Regions from separate parts of the Cobetia sp. 1AS1 genome, predicted to be linked through region 1. Evidence: predicted binding sites of a transcription regulator. Region 1 holds the regulator's gene; each other region holds the start of a gene.

Region 1 (4,661 bases):
TCTCCTTCCTCGGCTGGCAGGCCGTGGTCGCGCTCGGCGCACTGGCGATTGTCGCAGGCTACTCCTCGGGCCAATACATGGCCGAAGCGCCCTGGCTCGTCGATCTCCTGATGACCCTCGTCTGGCTGGCCGTGGCGTGGGTCTTCTTCACAATGCTGGAACAGCGCACGCTGCGCCGCCTGCCGGTGGCCTGCTGGTACTTCATCGCCGGCCTGATGCTGGTGTTGATACAGCATGTGCTGATCTCGCTCAGCGTGCCGATCGGCCTGCTGGAATCGATACCGCTCTTCACGGGCAGCCTCGAGGCACTGATTCAGCTCTGGCAGGCAGGGCCACTCCCCGGCGGCATGTTCGCATTCGGCGTCATTGCCTTGCTCCATCACATGGTGACGAGCCGCTCGCGGCTGCCGCTCTACTCGCATCGGCTGGCCGCCACCAGCTTCTGGATGCTGGTACTGCTGGTGACATGGGGAGGTGCTCCGCTGCTGTTCGCGAGCGCCCTGCCGGCCTGGAGCCAGACGCTGGGCATGGCGATGGGCCTCCTGCTGCTGGCGCCGGGGCTGGCACTCAGCCTCAATGGCCTGATGACACTCAAGGAGGATTGGCACTCATTGCGTCGTGATCCGCTTAACTGCCTGCTGGCGGCAGCTCTGGTCAGCTTCGCCCTGGCGGTACTTGAGTACAGCCTGCTGTCATTGCCGACACTCAACGCCCTGACCTTCAGTGCCACCAACAGTCTATCGCCGGCAGCAAGCCTGGGGGTGGTCGCGACAGTCGCCATCGTGATGGCCTATCACCTGCTGCCCCCGATGCGCTCCCTCGCGCTGCTCAAGACGCACGCCCTGCTGGCCATCATCGGCACCCTGCTGTGCGTTGCCGCCAGCTGGGCGACCACGCTGCTTCAAGGCAGCATGTGGCATGTGCTGGCAGATGACGGCAGGCCGCTATACACCTTGAGCGAGGTGCTGGAAGCGGCCCGCATGCCGATGATGATCTCGCTGGGCGGGCTCGCCTGCTGGGCGCTCGGCTTGCTGCTGATGCTCCTCAACGTGACGCGCACCCTGGCTGATCAAAAGAGCGAACGCCAGCGCCTGAGCTCCGGCTCGCACAAGGCATCATCAGAACCTGCCATGCACTCTGCGTCCCCCTCTACCATGCCCCCTGCCACATCCTCGGGAGGGCACTGCGCATGAGACATGTCCTGCTCGAACGTCACGCCGGGCTGATGACGGCACTATGCCTGCTCACCATGAGCCTCGGCGCCCTTGCCCAGCTGGTGCCGCTCGGGGCTCACCCCAGCCTCGCCAGCGCACCCGAAGACCTCAAACCGCTGAGCGCCCTGGCGCTGGAGGGCCAGCGCATCTACCAACGCGAGGGCTGTCAGCAGTGCCACACGCGCATGGTGCGCGATCTACCGGGCGACACGGCGCGCCACGGCTATGCGACGACCTCCCAGGCGCGCTACTACGACCGTCCTTCGCTGTGGGGCGTCGAGCGCTGGGGGACGGATTTGAGCCAGCTGCCTGCGCAGCATGACGACGCCTGGCAGCGCCTGCATCTGAATGACCCGCGCAGTCAGGTGCCGGGCTCAGCGATGCCCGCCTACCCGTGGCTGTTCGAGCGGGCGTTGAGCGGCGAAGGCATCGCGGCCCGCATGCGAGCCCTGCAGGGCCTGGGCGTGCCCTACGCGGAAGACGAGATTCTCGCCGCCCCCAATGACGTGCGTGGCACTGCCGAAATCACGGCGCTGCTCGCCTACCTGCAGCAGGCCGCCCCCGCGAACGACATCGCCAGCCGTGGCCCATGACAGGACACCGCTCAGGAGACACGACATGAATCTGCTGGAGACAACTGGACTCCCCCTGTTCTGGAATCTCTGGATGCTGGCCCTCACGCTGGGCAGCCTGGTGCTGTTCGCCATGCTGGCACTGGGCAGCCTTTCGCGCGCTGCAAGCGCTGACAGCGACGAGCGCGAAGGCGATGGCCCCATGCAGGAACATCGCATCAACGGCGTACGTCAGCCTGATACACCAGCGCCACGTGCCTGGGGCATACTGGCACTGGCGACGCTGGCCGCCGCACTGATCCTGCTGCTCGGCGCAGCTGGCTGAGGCAGGTCGTCGCGGTATGGTCACGCGGGGCCAACCAGGCCTAAAGTTCACACACCTTGCAACGCCCATGGGTTGGGCAGGATAATGAATTAATAAAATCTAATATTATGGCGTCACGAAATTGCACTGCATTAGCCGATGAGCGCTCAGACTCTGGCCGCTCGAATCACATCGGCTGAGCAGGGTAGCGGCGGGCGACAAGGCCCCGCCCCACCATTCGTTGCGCCCGAAAGACCCCTCCGCTGCCCTGCCCCAGGGGTAGCGGTGACATTCCTCAGGAGAGTCACCATGACGGCCAATGCACAGGCATCACACCGCTTGCGCGCCCATGAAGCCCGCTGCCAGACCTGTTCGCTGAGTTCACTGTGCCTGCCACTGGCACTGAACATGGAAGATATCGACCAGTTTGACGCCATCATCCGCCGTCGCGCGCCACTCAGAAAAGGGGAAGTGCTCTTCACCCAGGGCGATGCCTTCGATTGCGTCTTCACGGTGCGCTCCGGAAGTCTCAAGCAGATCACCAATGAAAACAGCGGCATGGAGCAGCTGACCGGCTTCTACCTGCCCAGCGAGCTGGCCGGACTCGATGCCATCGACAGCAATTGCTATCCCGGCACCGCGGTGGCGCTGGAGACCACCACCGTCTGCGAGATTCCCTTCGATCGCCTCAATGCGCTCTCGGAGCAGATGCCGGAGCTGAGAACCCAGTTGTTCAAGAGCCTGAGCAAGGAGTTGCACGAAGATCGCCGCATGATGATGCTGCTGTCGCGCAAGACAGCCGATGAGCGGCTGGCGAGCTTCCTGGTCAACCTGTCACAGCGCTTCCGTCGCCGTGGCTATTCGCCGTACAGCTTCCGCCTCTCGATGGCACGCGCCGATATCGGCAACTATCTGGGGCTGGCCGTCGAAACCATCAGCCGTATCCTGACCCGCTTCCAGACCCAGGGGCTGGTCGACATTCGTGCCCGCGAGGTGCATATCCTGCATCTGGATGGCCTGATCGAACTGGCCGAAGGCGAGTGTCAGGGTGGTCGCTGATGACGCCTGCTGACAGCACATCACGCTGAGCGACACTGCGCTGATCCACCGCCAGGGCGCCATGTCGGCACCACACAAGACAGAAGCCCGCCACGCAATTTGCGTGGCGGGCTTCTTCTTTCTGTCAGGCCAGTCGTCAGTCGTCCTGACAACCCTGACAGTCCTGGCAGCCCAGACAGTCATGACAATAGGCCTTGTCTCGGCCTTCGCTGGCGATCAGCGGTTCTCGAGGCGGTTATAGTCCAGCAGGCCCGCTTCGACAGGGCGATCAGCATAGTTGGTGCGCAGCACGCTGTCGGAGAACTCCCAGAAGCGCGGGTCAGTCCGGCGCACCCCGATATCGGCCTGCAGGGCGCGATAGTCCTCTTCGGTCTCGAGTGCCGCCACCCGCTCTGCCAGTCCCGTCAGGGTGTCAGGCGTCAGACGCCAGAAGGCATTCGGGTAATCGCCCGCCACGCCACGCAAGACATCGAGAGTGTCTTCCTCAGGACGGCGATTTTTCTCCTCATCGAACAGGCTGGTGATGTTGGCGTGGGCGGAATTGCGCAGCACGCTGTAAAGGCGCGGCGAGTCATCAGTGCCATCCTCCAGCGCGACGATCGTCACCTCCGGCATCAGGCTGGCCGAGACTCCCTGCACCGCAGCTAGGGCCTGCAGCTCATGTCGCACGTGCTCGTCCTCGACATTGCTCAGGCTGCGCTCATGACCGAGCTCCGGTGCGAGGCGCTCCTGCATGCGCCGCATCAGCCCAAGGCGCGCCTGGTTCGGGGATGACAGCTCCTGCGGTGTCCAGACGATGCCACTGGGCGCATCGAACTGCGGCGGCTTCTTGAACAGCAGCTCGACAAGCCCGGGGCTGACGTCGCGATACCAGCTGTCATGCACCGCCTGGCGCTCACCTGCCGGCAACAGCACCAGCAGGTTGTTCTCGCCTTCCATGCGCAGGAAGTCCATGTACAGACGGGTGACCAGCTGATGGCCGAGATTGCCGTAGACATCGAAGCCGGCGACCAGCAGATAGTGGATGCGCTCCAGCATCGGGTAATCGATGATCCAGCCCGTCTTGGGCACGCCACCGACCAGCCCCTTCATCACCGCCGCATTGTCGAAGTGACGATAGATGGTCAGGGCCGCGTTGGGGTTGCGACCCTGGCCGGGGCCCTCGGCCCAGCCGCTGCCGTCCCACAGCACTCGCTCATCCAGGCGCAGATCGCCATCGAGATAGGCCTGGGACATCAGGCGCTGCTTGGCCTTGAGATAGGCGGTCTGTTTGCTCTCGAACTTGACCCAGGAGCTGATCGGCAACGCATTGCTGCTCTGCTCGGCGGGCAGGCTGAGATTCTTCCCTTCCTCGGCCAGGGTGCGTTCCACTTCCGGGTGACTGAACATCTTCGGGTCAGTGAAGCCGACCCAGAAGTGATCATTGATCACATCCACCGCGACCTGCCCGCGACAGACCGGCCCCTTGATGAAGCCCATGATGGTGTTCTGCGACTCATCCAGCATGAAGCG
Region 2 (4,661 bases), on a different contig from region 1:
CTACACCGATGAGCAGAGCCTGGCCGCCGCTCGCGAACTGGCGGCCCAGGCCGAGCAGCGCTTCACGCTGCGCGTCGGGCGCTTCCACCAGCAGCCGGTCGGCCCGCACCCGCTGTGGAGCTGTCAGCTGTCCTTCCTGCCTGAGGAATTCGGGCGCATCATCCCGTGGCTGGCACTCAACCGCGGCTCGCTGGACATCTTCGTGCACGCCGGCACCGGCGATGACCTCTTCGATCACACCCAGGGCGTGATGTGGCTGGGCAACTCGCATACGCTGAATCTCGCTGCCTTCGCCAGCGAGTGAGGCCGCGGCAAGCATTGAGGCCAGGGCTATGGTTGACGCCCACCGCGGGTCTGACACGCTATCATCGCCTGACACCACTGACTCAAGGATGCCCCCATGACGCGACTGCGCCGCCTTTCCCCTCGTGCTGCCCTGCTGGGTGTGATGGCCTCAGGCCTGCTGCTGGCCGGCTGTGATGACAACGAGGTCGGGGATGTCTCGCTGGGCCTGTTCACCACCAAGGACATCAAGATCGAGAGCCTGATCGACCCCAAGGTGCCGGGCGTGACCTGTCACCTGAGCAACATCGAGGCGGACCTCGACTTCTCCGATCCCTCCGACATGAGCATCGCCTGCCGCCAGACCGGCCCGATCACGGCGGAGATGATCGCCGACATCGATACCTCCAAGAGTGGCGAGGAGGTCTATCGCAAGTCCAAGAGCGTGCTGCTCAAAAGCCTCAAGATTCGTCGCATTCTGGATCGCGACTCCCAGAGCCTGCTCTATATCGCCTACAGCACCAAGGAAACCAGCGGCAGCTTCAAGCATGCGCTGAGCAGCGTGCCGCTGTGGGGCAGCGACGCTTGGCAGGCCCCGGCAGCGCAGTGAGTCGCCTCGGCGCCTGAATAAAGCCCCGATCGATCAAGCGCTGACTCATAAAGCCCTGCTTCATACAGTTTTGACTCATCAAGCCATGGCTCATCAAGCGAAAGCTCCACCATCATCCCTTGAAGTTGGGGGATGTCGCTCCAAGGTCTTGTGCAACGGCTAGCCAGCCGGATTTTCATTCGCATGACGCAAAGGAGTGACACACGATGTCGAGCCCGGAGCACAAGCAGAAGATCTGGAAGCTGATCAAGGATGTGAAGGTCGGCATGTTGGTGACGCAAGGCGATGGCATGCCCCACGCCCGCCCGATGCATCTGGTGCAGGATGACTACGACGGCACCCTGTGGTTCTTCACCCGCGCCAGCGCCGAGAAGGTGTTTGAGGCCAAGAAGGACAGCGAGGTCTGCCTGAGCTTTTCCGATCAGGATGATGGCGTCTACGTGTCGCTGAGCGGTCATGCCAATCTGCACCGCGATCAGGGCCTGATCGACAAGTTCTGGAATCCGTTCGTGGCCGCCTGGTTCCCGGAAGGCAAGGATGACCCCGACGTCACCCTGCTGGAGATCTCGGTGCAATCTGGTGAGCACTGGAAGGCCAAGGAGAGCAAGGCCTATCAGCTCTACGAGGTGGCGCGCGCCAACCTCGACAAGGACCACACCCCGGACATGGGCGAGAACGAGAAATTCGGCACGGTGTAAGCGAGCCCCCTGAACGCTTCGCATCCTTCGAACTCACCGCTGCCCCCTCGTGACGCTTCACGCACACGGCCATGCCAGACACGACAACGCCAGCCCTCGGGCTGGCGTTGTCGTGTCTGGCAGCCTGCCGTTTCCAGCAGGCCTGTCATCGGTGGTGAGGATTCAGACCAGCGAACGCCTCAGGCCTTCATGTCGAGCACGATGCGCCCCTCGATCTTGCCGTCGATCATGCGTCCGAAGATGTCGTTGATGTCCTCGAGCTTGCCGGTCTGCACGGTGGCGGCGACCTTGCCTTCCGCGGCGAAGTCCAGCGCCTCCTGCAGGTCCTGGCGCGTGCCGACGATGGAGCCACGCACCGTGATGCCATTGAGCACGGTGGAGAAGATCGGCAGCGGGAAGTCGCCCGGCGGCAGGCCGTTGAGCACCAGGGTGCCGCCACGGCGCAGCATGTTCTGGGCCTGATCGAAGGCCTTGGGCGATACCGCCGTCACCAGCGCGCCATGCGCGCCGCCGATCTCGCGCTTGATGACGCTCGCCGGGTCTTCCTTCATGGCATTGACGGTCACGGTCGCGCCCAGACGGCGGGCCAGTTCCAGCTTGGCATCATCCACATCCACCGCCGCCACGTTCAGGCCCATGGCACGCGCATACTGCACCGCCATGTGCCCCAGCCCGCCGATGCCCGAGATCACCACCCACTGACCGGGGCGGGTGTCAGTCATCTTGAGCCCCTTGTAGACCGTGACCCCGGCGCACAGCACCGGCGCGATCTCCACGAAGCCCACGCTGTCCGGCAGGCGGCCGACGTAGCCTGCGTCCGCCAGCGTGAACTGGGCAAAGCCGCCATTCACCGAATAGCCGGTATTCTGCTGGCTCTCGCACAGCGTCTCCCAGCCGCCCAGGCAATGCTCGCAGTGACCACAGGCCGAGTAGAGCCAGGGCACCCCGACACGGTCGCCTTCCTTGACGTGGGTGACGCCCTCGCCCACCGCGGCGATGGTACCGACGCCCTCATGGCCGGGAATGAACGGTGGATTGGGTTTCACCGGCCAGTCGCCATGCGCGGCGTGCAGGTCGGTATGACAGACCCCGGAGGCGGCGACCTCGACCAGAATCTCGCCACGCCCCGGTCGCGGTACCGCGACCTCCTCGATCACCAGCGGTGCACCGAATTCACATACCACGGCGGCTTTCATGCTGCTATCCATGACGTACTCCTCATCCATTGAAGACTGACGAACATTCAAGAAAGACGAACCAGCAGAGTTGCGGCGGAGAGTGTGGGCTTGCTGCATGCGCCAGCGCCCATGCCAGCGTTTTTTCCAGCGCCCAGGCCAGCGCCCATGCCTGCGCTCAGACCAGTGCAAAGCTTGCCTCTCCATTGAAACCAGACGCAGCGCTCCCTGCCCTGCGCCAGATCAAGCAATCGGATCTGGCGCGGGCATCGATGTCATTTCTCAAGCAAGAATCGCGGGAGGCATGCAGCACCACCCAAGGCGGTGGCGCTGCCAGCCAGGCCTAGAAGAAGCCGAGCGGATTGATGTCGTAGCTGACCAGCAGGTTCTTGGTCTGCTGGTAGTGCTCCAGTGCCATCTTGTGGGTCTCGCGACCGACACCGGATTTCTTGTAGCCACCGAAGGCGGCATGGGCGGGATACTGGTGGTAGCAGTTGGTCCACACGCGACCGGCCTGGATGCCACGACCCATGCGGAAGGCGACGTTCATGTCGCGGCTCCAGACACCGGCACCGAGACCGAATTCGGTGTCATTGGCGATGGCCAGCGCCTCGGCCTCGTCACGGAAGGTGGTGACGGCCACCACCGGCCCGAAGATCTCCTCCTGGAAGACACGCATCGAGTTGTTGCCCTTGAGCAGGGTCGGCTGGATGTAATAGCCGTTGGCCAGCTCGTTCTCCAGCTGCTCGCTGCTGCCGCCGGTGAGCACCTCGGCGCCTTCCTCGCGGGCGACATCCATGTAGGACATGATCTTGTCGAACTGCTCGCGGGAGGCCTGGGCGCCGACCTGCACGTCGGTGTCCAGCGGGTTGCCGCGCTTGATGGTCTTCACTCGCTCCATCACCCGGGCCATGAAGTCGTCGTAGATGCTTTCCTGGATCAGGGCGCGTGACGGGCAGGTGCACACCTCGCCCTGATTGAAGAACGCCAGCACCAGGCCTTCGGCGGCCTTGTCGATGAACTCGGGTTCGGCATTCATGATGTCGGCGAAGTAGATGTTGGGCGACTTGCCGCCCAGCTCCACCGTGGAGGGGATGATGCTGTCGGCGGCACACTTGAGAATGTGCGAGCCCACGGGAGTGGAGCCGGTGAAGGCGATCTTGGCGATGCGCTTGCTGGTGGCCAGCGCCTGGCCGGCCTCGGCCCCGTAGCCGTTGACGATGTTGAGCACGCCCGCCGGCAGCAGGTCGCCGACCAGCTCCGCGAGCACCAGAATCGAGGCCGGGGTCTGTTCCGCCGGCTTGAGCACCACGCAGTTGCCGGCCGCCAGCGCCGGGCCGAGCTTCCAGGCCGCCATCAAAATCGGGAAGTTCCACGGGATGATCTGCCCGACCACGCCCAGCGGCTCATGGAAGTGGTAGGAGACGGTATTGGCGTCGATGTCCGCCGCGGTGCCTTCCTGGGAGCGCAGGCAACCGGCGAAGTAACGGAAGTGGTCCGCCGCCAGCGGAATATCGGCGTTGAGCGTCTCGCGCACCGCCTTGCCATTGTCCCAGGTCTCGGCGACGGCCAGCATCTCGAGGTTCTGCTCGATGCGATCCGCGATCTTGAGCAGGATGTTGGAGCGCTCCTGCACCGAGGTCTTGCCCCAGGCAGCGGCTGCCTTGTGGGCGGCGTCCAGCGCGAGGTCGATGTCCTCCGCACTCGAACGCGGGATACGGCAGAAGGCCTCGCCCGTCACCGGGCTGACATTGTCGAAGTACTCACCCTTCACCGGCTCGACGAAGCGACCGCCGATATAGTTGCCGTAGATATCCTTGAACGTGACCAGCGCATCGGCGCTGCCCGGGGAGGCGTAGATCATGGCGAACTCCTGTTGGCCGGATTCACGAGTGG
Region 3 (4,661 bases), on a different contig from region 1:
TATCGCGATGCGGATGCGCAGAGCGCCGAGGTCAGTCAGTGGCTGAAAGAGCTGGAAGCACGCGCCGCACGCAAGCGGCGCTGAGCCTGCAGAGCCCGGTGACGATCTTTGGCGTAGTGAGTACTAACCTCGCGCACGGCATGCGACCAAGGTCTTGGTCACCTTGCGCGAGGATGAATGGGGATGTCGCTCGAATGCGTCATCGCAAGTCTCACTCGTGAGACATTAAACTTCCCTGAAATAATCGGTAACATCCGCTAACAGGACGCCTAACAAGTTTTCAAACAACGTTCTAAAAAAATGCTTGCCAAACAGAACGCTGTTTTTTATAGTTCGCAGCGTCCCCTGATCGACGCAGCCACGCAGAGCACACGGCCCAAGCCGTAGGGTAGCGAGGCACTGCTGACAGGCAGCTCACGAAGCCAAGCTTCAAGGAGAACTACACATGAAAGCTATCAAGATCCTGACCGCTACTGTTATCGCCGGCACCATGGCAATGGGCGCACAATCCGCCATGGCATATGGCAAGGGTGATATCTTCCTGCGCGGTGGCGTTGCCAAGGTCGACGGCAAGAGCAACAACGGCAACGGTCTGATCGCCAAGGACGAGTCTGGCTTCGCCGGTTCCGTGGGCTACATGTTCCACGACAACCTGGCCATCGCCCTGCAGTCCACTGAAGAATTCAGCACTGACTGGGAAAACAGCGCCGGTGGTTTCGATCAGATGCCGATCAACCTGATGCTGCAGTACTACCCGCTGGGCGGTACTGAAGCCCGCGTCCAGCCGTACGCTGGTGTCGGCCTGAACTACACCCACTTCTCCGGTGAGTCTGCCGGTGGCCAGAGCATGGACATCGACGACAGCTACGGCGCCGCTGCCGAGCTGGGTGTGGACCTCAAGATCACCGAAGCCTGGGCCGTCAACGGCTTCGCTCGTTACGCCGACGTCAAGGCCGATACCAAGATCGCCGGTCAGGACGTGAACGACACCGAGCTGGACCCGGTCACTGTCGGTGCTGGTGTCACCTACCGCTTCTAAGTCCTTGTGGGAGGCGTGAACATGCCTCCAGCGAGTACCTGGCAAGCCGTGTGATGCCACATCACGCAAGCGTCAGCGATGGAGCTCGGCGACGCCGTGCCGTCCAGGCGCAGATGGGCATCACACACAAACGCCGCAGACCTTCGGGTCTGCGGCGTTTTCGTTGTGGTCAGCCAACGGCTACATGGCCGATCTTCAGAGGCGCGGCGCAGAAATTGACCTGGATCAACCACGTCCCTCACCGAGCAAGAACGCGCGTAAACTCTTGTCCCAGATCAAATTTCTCGAAATTCGGCCACCTAGAATGAGGGCATTGTTCCCCGCCATCCTTCAGGAGCCATCATGTCCGACGTCGTCACTCGCTCAGCCTCCCTCCCCGCGCACCTGACTTCGCGCAGCCCGCGCTCTGCAGCACGCCCGTGGCAGCTTCTGGCACTGGCAGGCCTCACCGGCCTCGCGACTCTCGGTGCCGCACCGGCCATGGCCGCCGACTCGCTGAATGGCGGCTCTCACAGCTCTCTCAACTCTCTCAGCTCTCTCAACTACGGCGCCGGGCAGTTCTGGACGCGAGCGGGTGTCGCCAAGGTCTCGCCGAAGAGTGACAACGGTCGCATCGATGCCATCGGCGCCGATGTGGATGTCGATGATGACAGCGCCTTTGCCTTTACTCTCGGCTATCGCTTCACCGACACCTTCGGTATCGAACTGCTGGCGGCGCAAGATTTCGACCACGACATCTCGCTCAATGGCCAGAAAGCCGGTTCCGTCGATCACCTGCCGCCGACCCTGACACTGCAGTACTACCCGCTTGGCGGACGTGAATCGCGCATCCAGCCGTACATCGGCGCGGGGGTCAATTACACCCACTTCTCCGACGAAACCCTCGACGATGGCACCAAACTCGAGATGGATGACAGCTGGGGCGCGGCCGCACAGATCGGCGTCGATCTGGTGATCAACGAGCACTGGGCGGCCAACGTCGCCGCCTGGTATCTGGATATCGATTCCGATGTCACCGTGGCGGGCAGCGTCAACGACAAGGTCGAGATCGACCCCATCGTGACCATGGCCGGGATCAGCTATCGCTTCTGACCAGGCATTGCTGGGCTAGCGTTTCTGATCAAGCGCATCTGACTGGCCAGAGACGACAACGCCCCGCCAGCCCATCTCGGGCCGGCGGGGCGTTGTGCTTTGTACTTGGTGCGTTGTGCGTTGTGCGTTGTGAGTTGTGAGTTGTGCGCTCGGCACGCCTCAGCGCGGGGCGGCTTGCCCACTGTTCGTCGTTGCCGAAGCATTGGAAGTTGTTGCAGTCGATGAGGTTGAGGGCGTTGAGGGCGAAGGCGGCGTGGCCTCGTCGACCGGCGCCTTGCTCACCTTGCCCGGACGCGGACGGTCCAGCACCAGTCCCAGCACCACCAGTGCCGCGCCCGCCACCATCAGCGCGGTCCACTGCTCATCGAACAGCCACCATGCCATCAGCGCGGCACACGGCGGCACCAGGAAGAAGGTGCGCGCGACCTGATGGGCCTCGCCCCGCTCCAGCATCAGCATCAGCAGCCAGATGGCACCGACCGAGATGGCGATCACCAGCCAGGCCATGGTCAGCAGCAGACGCGGCGTGGGGTCAAAGGCAAAGCTGCCGACACTGGTCGCGGCGACGATGAATACCGCGCCCGCACCGAGATACTGGAACATCAGCCCCTCGACCAGCCCCATGCGCCCGGAGACCCGCTTCTGCCACAGCGTCGAGCTGGACACGCCGATCAGCGCCACCAGACACCAGACGAGCCCGATCAGCGGCCACTCCAGGGTGCCCGCGCCGTCCTTGGCAAGCCCTGCCCCCAGCACCAGGCTGACGCCGATGGCGCCACAGCCAAGCCCCGCCCACTGCTTGGCCCCCAGCCGCACGCCGAACAACGGCAGTGACAAGGCCGCCGTCACCAGTGGATGCAGGCTGACCAGCAGCGCCGTCAGGCCCGCCGGCAGCCCCGCCTTGACCGCCGCGAACACGCCACCCAGATAGGCGCCATGCAACAGCATGCCGATGCCCATCTGCGCCAGACGGTCGTTGCGCCGCCCCCACTGACGCGGCTTGCGGCGCAGCCACAGAATCAACCCCAGCACCGGCAGCACCAGCAGGCTGCGCACCAGCAGCAAGGTGAAGGGTTCAGCGTCCAGGGTACCGAAGCGTGCGGCGATGAAGCCGCTGGCGAACAGAAACACGAAGCAAAGTGGCATCCACATCACGCAGACTCCAGCGAGAGAAATGACAAGCGGTCGGCCCGGGGCAGGTGCAGGATATGCACCGACGGGACCACGACATGAGCCTTCAGCTTGCCGCGAACCCTCAAGGGGGCACAAGATACAGATAATCACCAATTCAAGGGGTACAGACAGGCATGTCATCCGCCGAGCACGCTTCGTCCGCCAGCCGCCCTTCGCTTGCCGGCGATGCCATCAGCTCAACCACCAGCTCAATCGCCAGCTCAGGCGCCACTGCCGCGACGCTGCCGCGCTATCAGCAGCTGGTCGAGCGACTCAAGGCCCAGATGGCGACGGGCAAACTGAACGCAGGACAGCGCCTGCCTTCGCTCAGGCGGCAGGCGGCGCAGTCGGGGCTCGGCCTCAACAGCGTGATTCGTGCCTATGGCGAGCTGGAGGCGACGGGCCTGATCATCGCCGAACCGCGTGCCGGCTATCGGGTCGCGCCATCGACGCAGGCTGCTCACGACACGGATGACCTGAATACCGGCTCACAGAACAGCCCGACTTCATCACGCCACCCTAGGGAGTCGCAGCACGGGCAGCGGGAGTCACATCACAGGCCGCGCGCCATCACCACACTCACCATCAGTGACCCGGCCTGGCAGGCGATGGCGAATGCCAGTGATCCGCGCCTGGCGCCATTGGGTGCCGCTCACCCGGAGCTGGACGCCCCCGCCGTGCGTCGCCTGTATCGTCTGGCGCGCACTCAGCTCGGGGCGCATGCCCAGCATCCCAGCGCCTATGCCCTGCCGCCGGGCTCGAGCGCGCTGCGCACTGCCATCGCCCAGCACCTCAGCCACCACGGTCATCCCTGTGACAGCGATGCCCTGTTGATCAGCCAGGGGGCGCAGCATGGCATGTCATTGCTGCTCGGCCAGCTGCGTGCCGCCAAGGGCCGCTGCCGGGTCGGCGTCGAAGCGCCGGGCTATTTCGGCATCGTGGCCGCAATCGAAGCCCAGGGCCATCAGGCGATCGCCATTCCTGCCCGCGCGCACCAAGGACTGGATGTCGCGGCGCTCGAGCGTCTGCTCGAACGTCATGATGACAAGACGCCCGCCCTGACGCTGGATGCCCTGATCGTGACCGCGGATGGCCACAATCCCCTGGGCGGACAGCTGAGCACGCCAGATCGCCACCGCCTGCTGGCACTGGCGGCCCGCCACGCCATCCTGCTGGTCGAGAACACCACCTTTGCCGAGCTGAGTTTCGATACCCGCCAGCCGTGGCTGGCCGACCTCGCCCACCGCCATGCCGACAGGCCGATGCCTGCGCTGATCAGTCTCGGATCATTTTCCAAGACGCTGGACCCCCGCACCCGCTGCGGCTGGCTGTGGCTGTCACGGCCCGAGCAGGAGTC
Region 4 (4,661 bases), on a different contig from region 1:
TGACCCACTCGCCACGCTTCACGGCAGCCAGATAGGCCTGCTTGCGCAGGTAGAAATCGGCTGTCTGCAGCTCGCCGCGCGCCAGTACGTTGCGCAGATAGATGATGCGCTGACGGGAATCTGCCGCGTAGGTGCTGTTGGGGAAGCGACGTACCAGCTCACCGAAGTCGACATAGGCATCGCGTGTCGCGCCCAGGTCACGCTTGGAAATATCGATCAGATCGAGGGATTCCAGGCTGAAACGACCCGCGCTGTACGCTGCCAGTCCACGCATGTAGTAGGCATAATCGACCTGCGGGTGATCGGGGTGCAGGCGAATGAAACGGCTGGCCGCGGCGCGTGCCGCCTCCCAGTTGTCGACCTGGTAATAGGCGTAGATCAGCTCCAGCTGCGACTGTTCGGCGTAGCTGCCGAACGGGAAGCGAGTATCCAGGGCTTCAAGTTGTTGCACAGCGGAGTTGAAGCGGCTGGTATCCAGGGAAACCTGGGCCTGACGATACAGGTCCTGCTCCTGAAGATCCGGTGCCGGCTCGTTGGACGCACAGCCAGCCAGCAAGGTGCTGGCCAGGGCGAGGGCAGTCAAGGGAAGGGCGCGCATCGGTTTCCTCATCTCGGGCAATCCATGGCGGGCATGCTAGAATCCGCCGATCCGCACTCACTATAAAGCAAAGGCCCTTTCGTGCGAAACGGCCTCAGAGAGCAATATGGCAGACACCATCAACCGCGAAGAGCGGATCCCGGAGGCGATGATTGGCATGCGCCTTGATCAGGCCTGCGCCGAGATCTTCTCCGACTATTCCCGCGAGCGTCTCAAGCACTGGATCAAGACCGGTGCGCTGACCCTCGACGGTGCCGCCGTCAAACCCCGCGAGAAGGTCTATGGCGGTGAACGTCTGGCCCTGACCGCCGAGCTTGAAGAAGAAGTCAGCCACGAGCCGGAAGATATCGAGCTCGAGATCGTCTATGAAGATGACGACGTGCTGGTCATCAACAAGGAGCACGGCATGGTCGTGCACCCGGGCGCGGGTAACCACGATGGCACGCTGCTCAACGCCATCCTGCATCATTGTCCGGGCAATTCCATGATGCCGCGTGCCGGCATCGTGCACCGTCTCGACAAGGACACCAGCGGCCTGATGGTGGTGGCCAAGTCATTGACCGCCCAGGCGGACCTGGTCGAGCAGCTGCAGGCCCGTACCGTGTCGCGCGAGTACGATGCCGTCGTCACGGGCGTGCTGACCTCCGGTGCCACCGTGGATGCGCCCATCGGGCGTCACCCCAAGGACCGCAAGCGTCAGGCCGTCACTCACAGTGGCAAGCCGGCGGTCACCCACTTCCGCGTGGTGGAACGTTTCCGGGGCCACACCCATATCCGCTGCAAGCTGGAAACCGGGCGTACCCACCAGATTCGCGTGCACATGGCGCACCAGCGCTATCCGCTGGTCGGAGACCCGGTCTACGGCGGGCGTCTGAAGCTGCCGCCGGGGGCCAGTGACCCGCTCAAGGAGCTGCTGCGTCAGTTCCCGCGTCAGGCACTGCATGCCCGTCGTCTCGCCTTCATCCACCCGATCACGGGCAAGGAAGTCGAATTCCGCGCCGAGATGCCGGGCGACATGCTGGTGTTGATCGACTATCTCAAGGAAGACATCGCTCGCTGAGGCGGCAGGCTCGCGCGACACGCCGCACAAGGAGAGGTTATGCACGACGAGAGTCTACGCCCGACCCTGATACTGCCGGACTGGCCCGCGCCGAGCCCGGTGCAGGCCTTCGTGACCACGCGTGAGAGCGGCCCCAGCCAGGGGCCGTATGCCGGCTTCAATCCGGCGCTGCATGTGGGTGATGACCCGGCGATGGTGGCGCAGGTACGCGAGCTGCTCGCGGCGGAAGTCGATGACGGTCGTCCGCTGGCGTGGCTGGATCAGGTGCACGGCACTCAGGTGGTGGATGCCTTCGATGTCTGCCACGCCGAAGACCGGCCGGATGCGCCGCCACGGGCGGATGCCTGCATCAGTACCGGCACCGGGCAGGCCTGTGTGGTGATGACGGCGGACTGCCTGCCGGTGCTGTTCTGTGATCGGCAGGGCACGCGCGTCGGCGTGGCGCATGCGGGTTGGCGCGGGCTGGTCGAAGGCGTACTGGAAGCCACCATCGAGCGTCTCGGTGATGACCCCGGCGAGCTGATGGCCTGGCTGGGTCCGGCGATCTCCAATGCGCAGTTCGAGGTCGGCCCCGAGGTGCGTGACGCCTTCATCGCGGACCTTCCCGAGGCCGATGACGCCTTCGAGGCCAGCCCCTACCGGCTCGGTCACTACATGGGTGATCTCTACAAGCTGGCACGCCTGCGTCTCGAGCGTGCCGGGGTCGGTCATGTCAGTGGCGGCCACTTCTGTACCGCCTCTGAATCACGCTTCTATTCCCACCGGCGTGATGATGGCGTGACCGGACGCCTCGCCACGGTGATCTGGCTGCGCTGAGGCGCTGATCAGGAATCTCTGATCGGGACTTGGGTCAGCGCATTCCGCCAGCTCGACATGCAGTACCCACAAACGCCCCGTTGACCTGATGTCTCAGGTTGGCGGGGCGTTTCTGTGTGTGGCAAAGATGATGGCCGGCGGGGGAGCGCCGAGGCAGCCGGAATCTGACCTGGATCAGGCAAATGCCACAACATGCTGCAGCGCGGCGAATCCTGCCTTGAAAGCCGTGCGCCAGCCCCCATCTTGAGAGTCAGATACGAAATGTTACAGGCGAAGCTCCTGAGAAAAGGAGTACCGCCATGACTCTCAGGAGAAGGCACCATGCGCATCGACAAACTCACCAGCAAGCTGCAGAACGCTCTGGCGGATGCCCAGTCGCTCGCCGTCGGGCGAGGCCACAATGAAATTCACCCGCAGCATCTGCTGCTGGCACTGCTGGAAGACCGCGATGGCGGCCTCAAGGCGCTGGTCAACAAGGCGGGCGGCGATGCCACCAGCTTGATGAGCGGCCTCAAGCGCCAGCTGGATGACCTGCCCACCGTGTCCCAGTTCGACGGCAATGTCGCGCCCTCGCAGGCCCTCGGCAAGCTTCTGAATCTGGCCGATCGTGAAGCGCAGAAGCGCGGCGATCAATTCATCGCCTCCGAGCTCGCGCTGCTGGCTGCGCTGGAGCTGGGCGGTGATCTGGGCAAGCTGTTCACTTCCTCGGGCATCAAGAAGCCCGCCCTGACGTCCGCCATCGATGCACTGCGCGGTGGCGAAGCCGTGGGCGATGCCGATGCCGAGAACAATCGCGAAGCGCTCAACAAGTACACCCTGGATCTGACCGAGCGCGCGCGGGATGGCAAGCTCGACCCGGTGATCGGGCGTGACGAGGAAATTCGCCGCACGATCCAGGTGTTGCAGCGTCGCACCAAGAACAACCCGGTGCTGATCGGTGAGCCCGGCGTCGGCAAGACCGCCATCGTCGAAGGGCTGGCCAGCCGTATCGTCAATGGCGAGGTGCCGGAAGGCCTCAAGAACAAGCGCGTGCTGTCTCTCGACATGGGCTCGCTGCTGGCGGGGGCCAAGTTCCGCGGCGAATTCGAGGAGCGCCTCAAGTCGGTGCTGAAGGAGCTGGCGCAGGAAGAAGGCCAGGTCATCCTGTTCATCGACGAGCTGCACACCATGGTCGGCGCGGGCAAGGCCGAAGGCGCGATGGATGCCGGCAACATGCTCAAGCCGGCGCTGGCGCGTGGCGAGCTGCACTGTGTCGGTGCCACCACGCTTGACGAGTATCGCCAGTACATCGAGAAGGACGCCGCGCTGGAGCGCCGCTTCCAGAAGGTGCAGGTCGACCAGCCCAGCGAGGAAGACACCATCGCCATCCTGCGTGGCCTGAAGGAGCGCTACGAGGTGCACCACGGGGTCGACATCACCGACAGCGCCATCATTGCCGCCGCGCGGTTGTCCTCGCGCTACATCACGGACCGCCAGCTGCCGGACAAGGCGATCGACCTGATCGATGAGGCCGCGTCACGCATCCGCATGGAACTGGATTCCAAGCCGGAGGAGATGGACCGTCTCGACCGCCGCCTGATCCAGCTCAAGATGGAGCGTGAAGCGCTCAAGAAGGAAACAGATGAGGCGGCGCTCAAGCGTCTCGGCGCGCTTGAGGACCAGATCTCGGAGCTGGAGCGTGAATATGCCGACCTCGATGAGGTCTGGAAGGCCGAGAAGTCCAGCATCCAGGGCGCGGCCCAGTTCAAGGCCGAGCTGGAGCAGGCGCGTATCGATCTGGAGCAGGCGCGCCGCGCCGGTGATCTCAGCCGCATGTCGGAACTGCAGTACGGCGTGATTCCGGGACTCGAGAAGCAGATCAGCGAAGCCGGCGAAGGCGAGGCGGATACCTCCGCCCACGTGCTGCTGCGCTCCAATGTCACCGAGGAGGAGATTGCCGAGGTCGTCTCGCGCTGGACCGGCATTCCGGTCGCCAAGATGCTCGAAGGCGAGCGTGACAAGTTGCTGCGCATGGAAGAGGCGCTGCACGAGAAGGTGATCGGCCAGGACGAGGCGGTGATCGCGGTGTCCAATGCGGTGCGTCGTTCACGCGCTGGGCTGTCGGACCCGAATCGTCCCAACGGCTCCTTCCTGTTCCTCGGCCCGACCGGTGTCGGCAAGACGGAGCTCTGCAAGTCACTGGCCAGC

What was found. The regulator FNR, encoded in region 1, switches genes on or off when oxygen is low (the NO sensors DNR and NnrR bind a similar motif). The targets are predictions, from matches to a motif close to TTGATNTANATCAA.
Region 2: the regulator FNR is predicted to act here: its motif matches at 2,999-3,012, upstream of adhP (alcohol dehydrogenase AdhP).
Region 3: the regulator FNR is predicted to act here: its motif matches at 1,255-1,268, upstream of QD280_RS01535 (OmpW family outer membrane protein).
Region 4: the regulator FNR is predicted to act here: its motif matches at 2,639-2,652, upstream of clpB (ATP-dependent chaperone ClpB).

The regions. Positions count from the first base shown of each region.
Region 1 is NZ_JARWKU010000005.1:121,013-125,673, reverse strand. It holds gene QD280_RS10575 (cbb3-type cytochrome c oxidase subunit I) at 1-1,193, shown strand, start outside; gene QD280_RS10570 (cbb3-type cytochrome c oxidase subunit II) at 1,190-1,807, shown strand; gene QD280_RS10565 (hypothetical protein) at 1,833-2,111, shown strand; gene fnr (fumarate/nitrate reduction transcriptional regulator Fnr) at 2,400-3,149, shown strand; gene QD280_RS10555 (fatty acid cis/trans isomerase) at 3,366-4,661, opposite strand, start outside.
Region 2 is NZ_JARWKU010000007.1:112,699-117,359, forward strand. It holds gene QD280_RS12655 (DOPA 4,5-dioxygenase family protein) at 1-304, shown strand, start outside; gene QD280_RS12660 (CreA family protein) at 401-892, shown strand; gene QD280_RS12665 (pyridoxamine 5'-phosphate oxidase family protein) at 1,099-1,590, shown strand; gene adhP (alcohol dehydrogenase AdhP) at 1,770-2,798, opposite strand; gene QD280_RS12675 (aldehyde dehydrogenase family protein) at 3,109-4,629, opposite strand.
Region 3 is NZ_JARWKU010000001.1:345,711-350,371, reverse strand. It holds gene QD280_RS01545 (lipopolysaccharide kinase InaA family protein) at 1-84, shown strand, start outside; gene QD280_RS01540 (OmpW family outer membrane protein) at 446-1,039, shown strand; gene QD280_RS01535 (OmpW family outer membrane protein) at 1,382-2,131, shown strand; gene QD280_RS01530 (DMT family transporter) at 2,291-3,283, opposite strand; gene QD280_RS01525 (PLP-dependent aminotransferase family protein) at 3,439-4,661, shown strand, end outside.
Region 4 is NZ_JARWKU010000013.1:99,061-103,721, forward strand. It holds gene QD280_RS16970 (outer membrane protein assembly factor BamD) at 1-598, opposite strand, end outside; gene rluD (23S rRNA pseudouridine(1911/1915/1917) synthase RluD) at 705-1,658, shown strand; gene pgeF (peptidoglycan editing factor PgeF) at 1,698-2,474, shown strand; gene clpB (ATP-dependent chaperone ClpB) at 2,796-4,661, shown strand, end outside.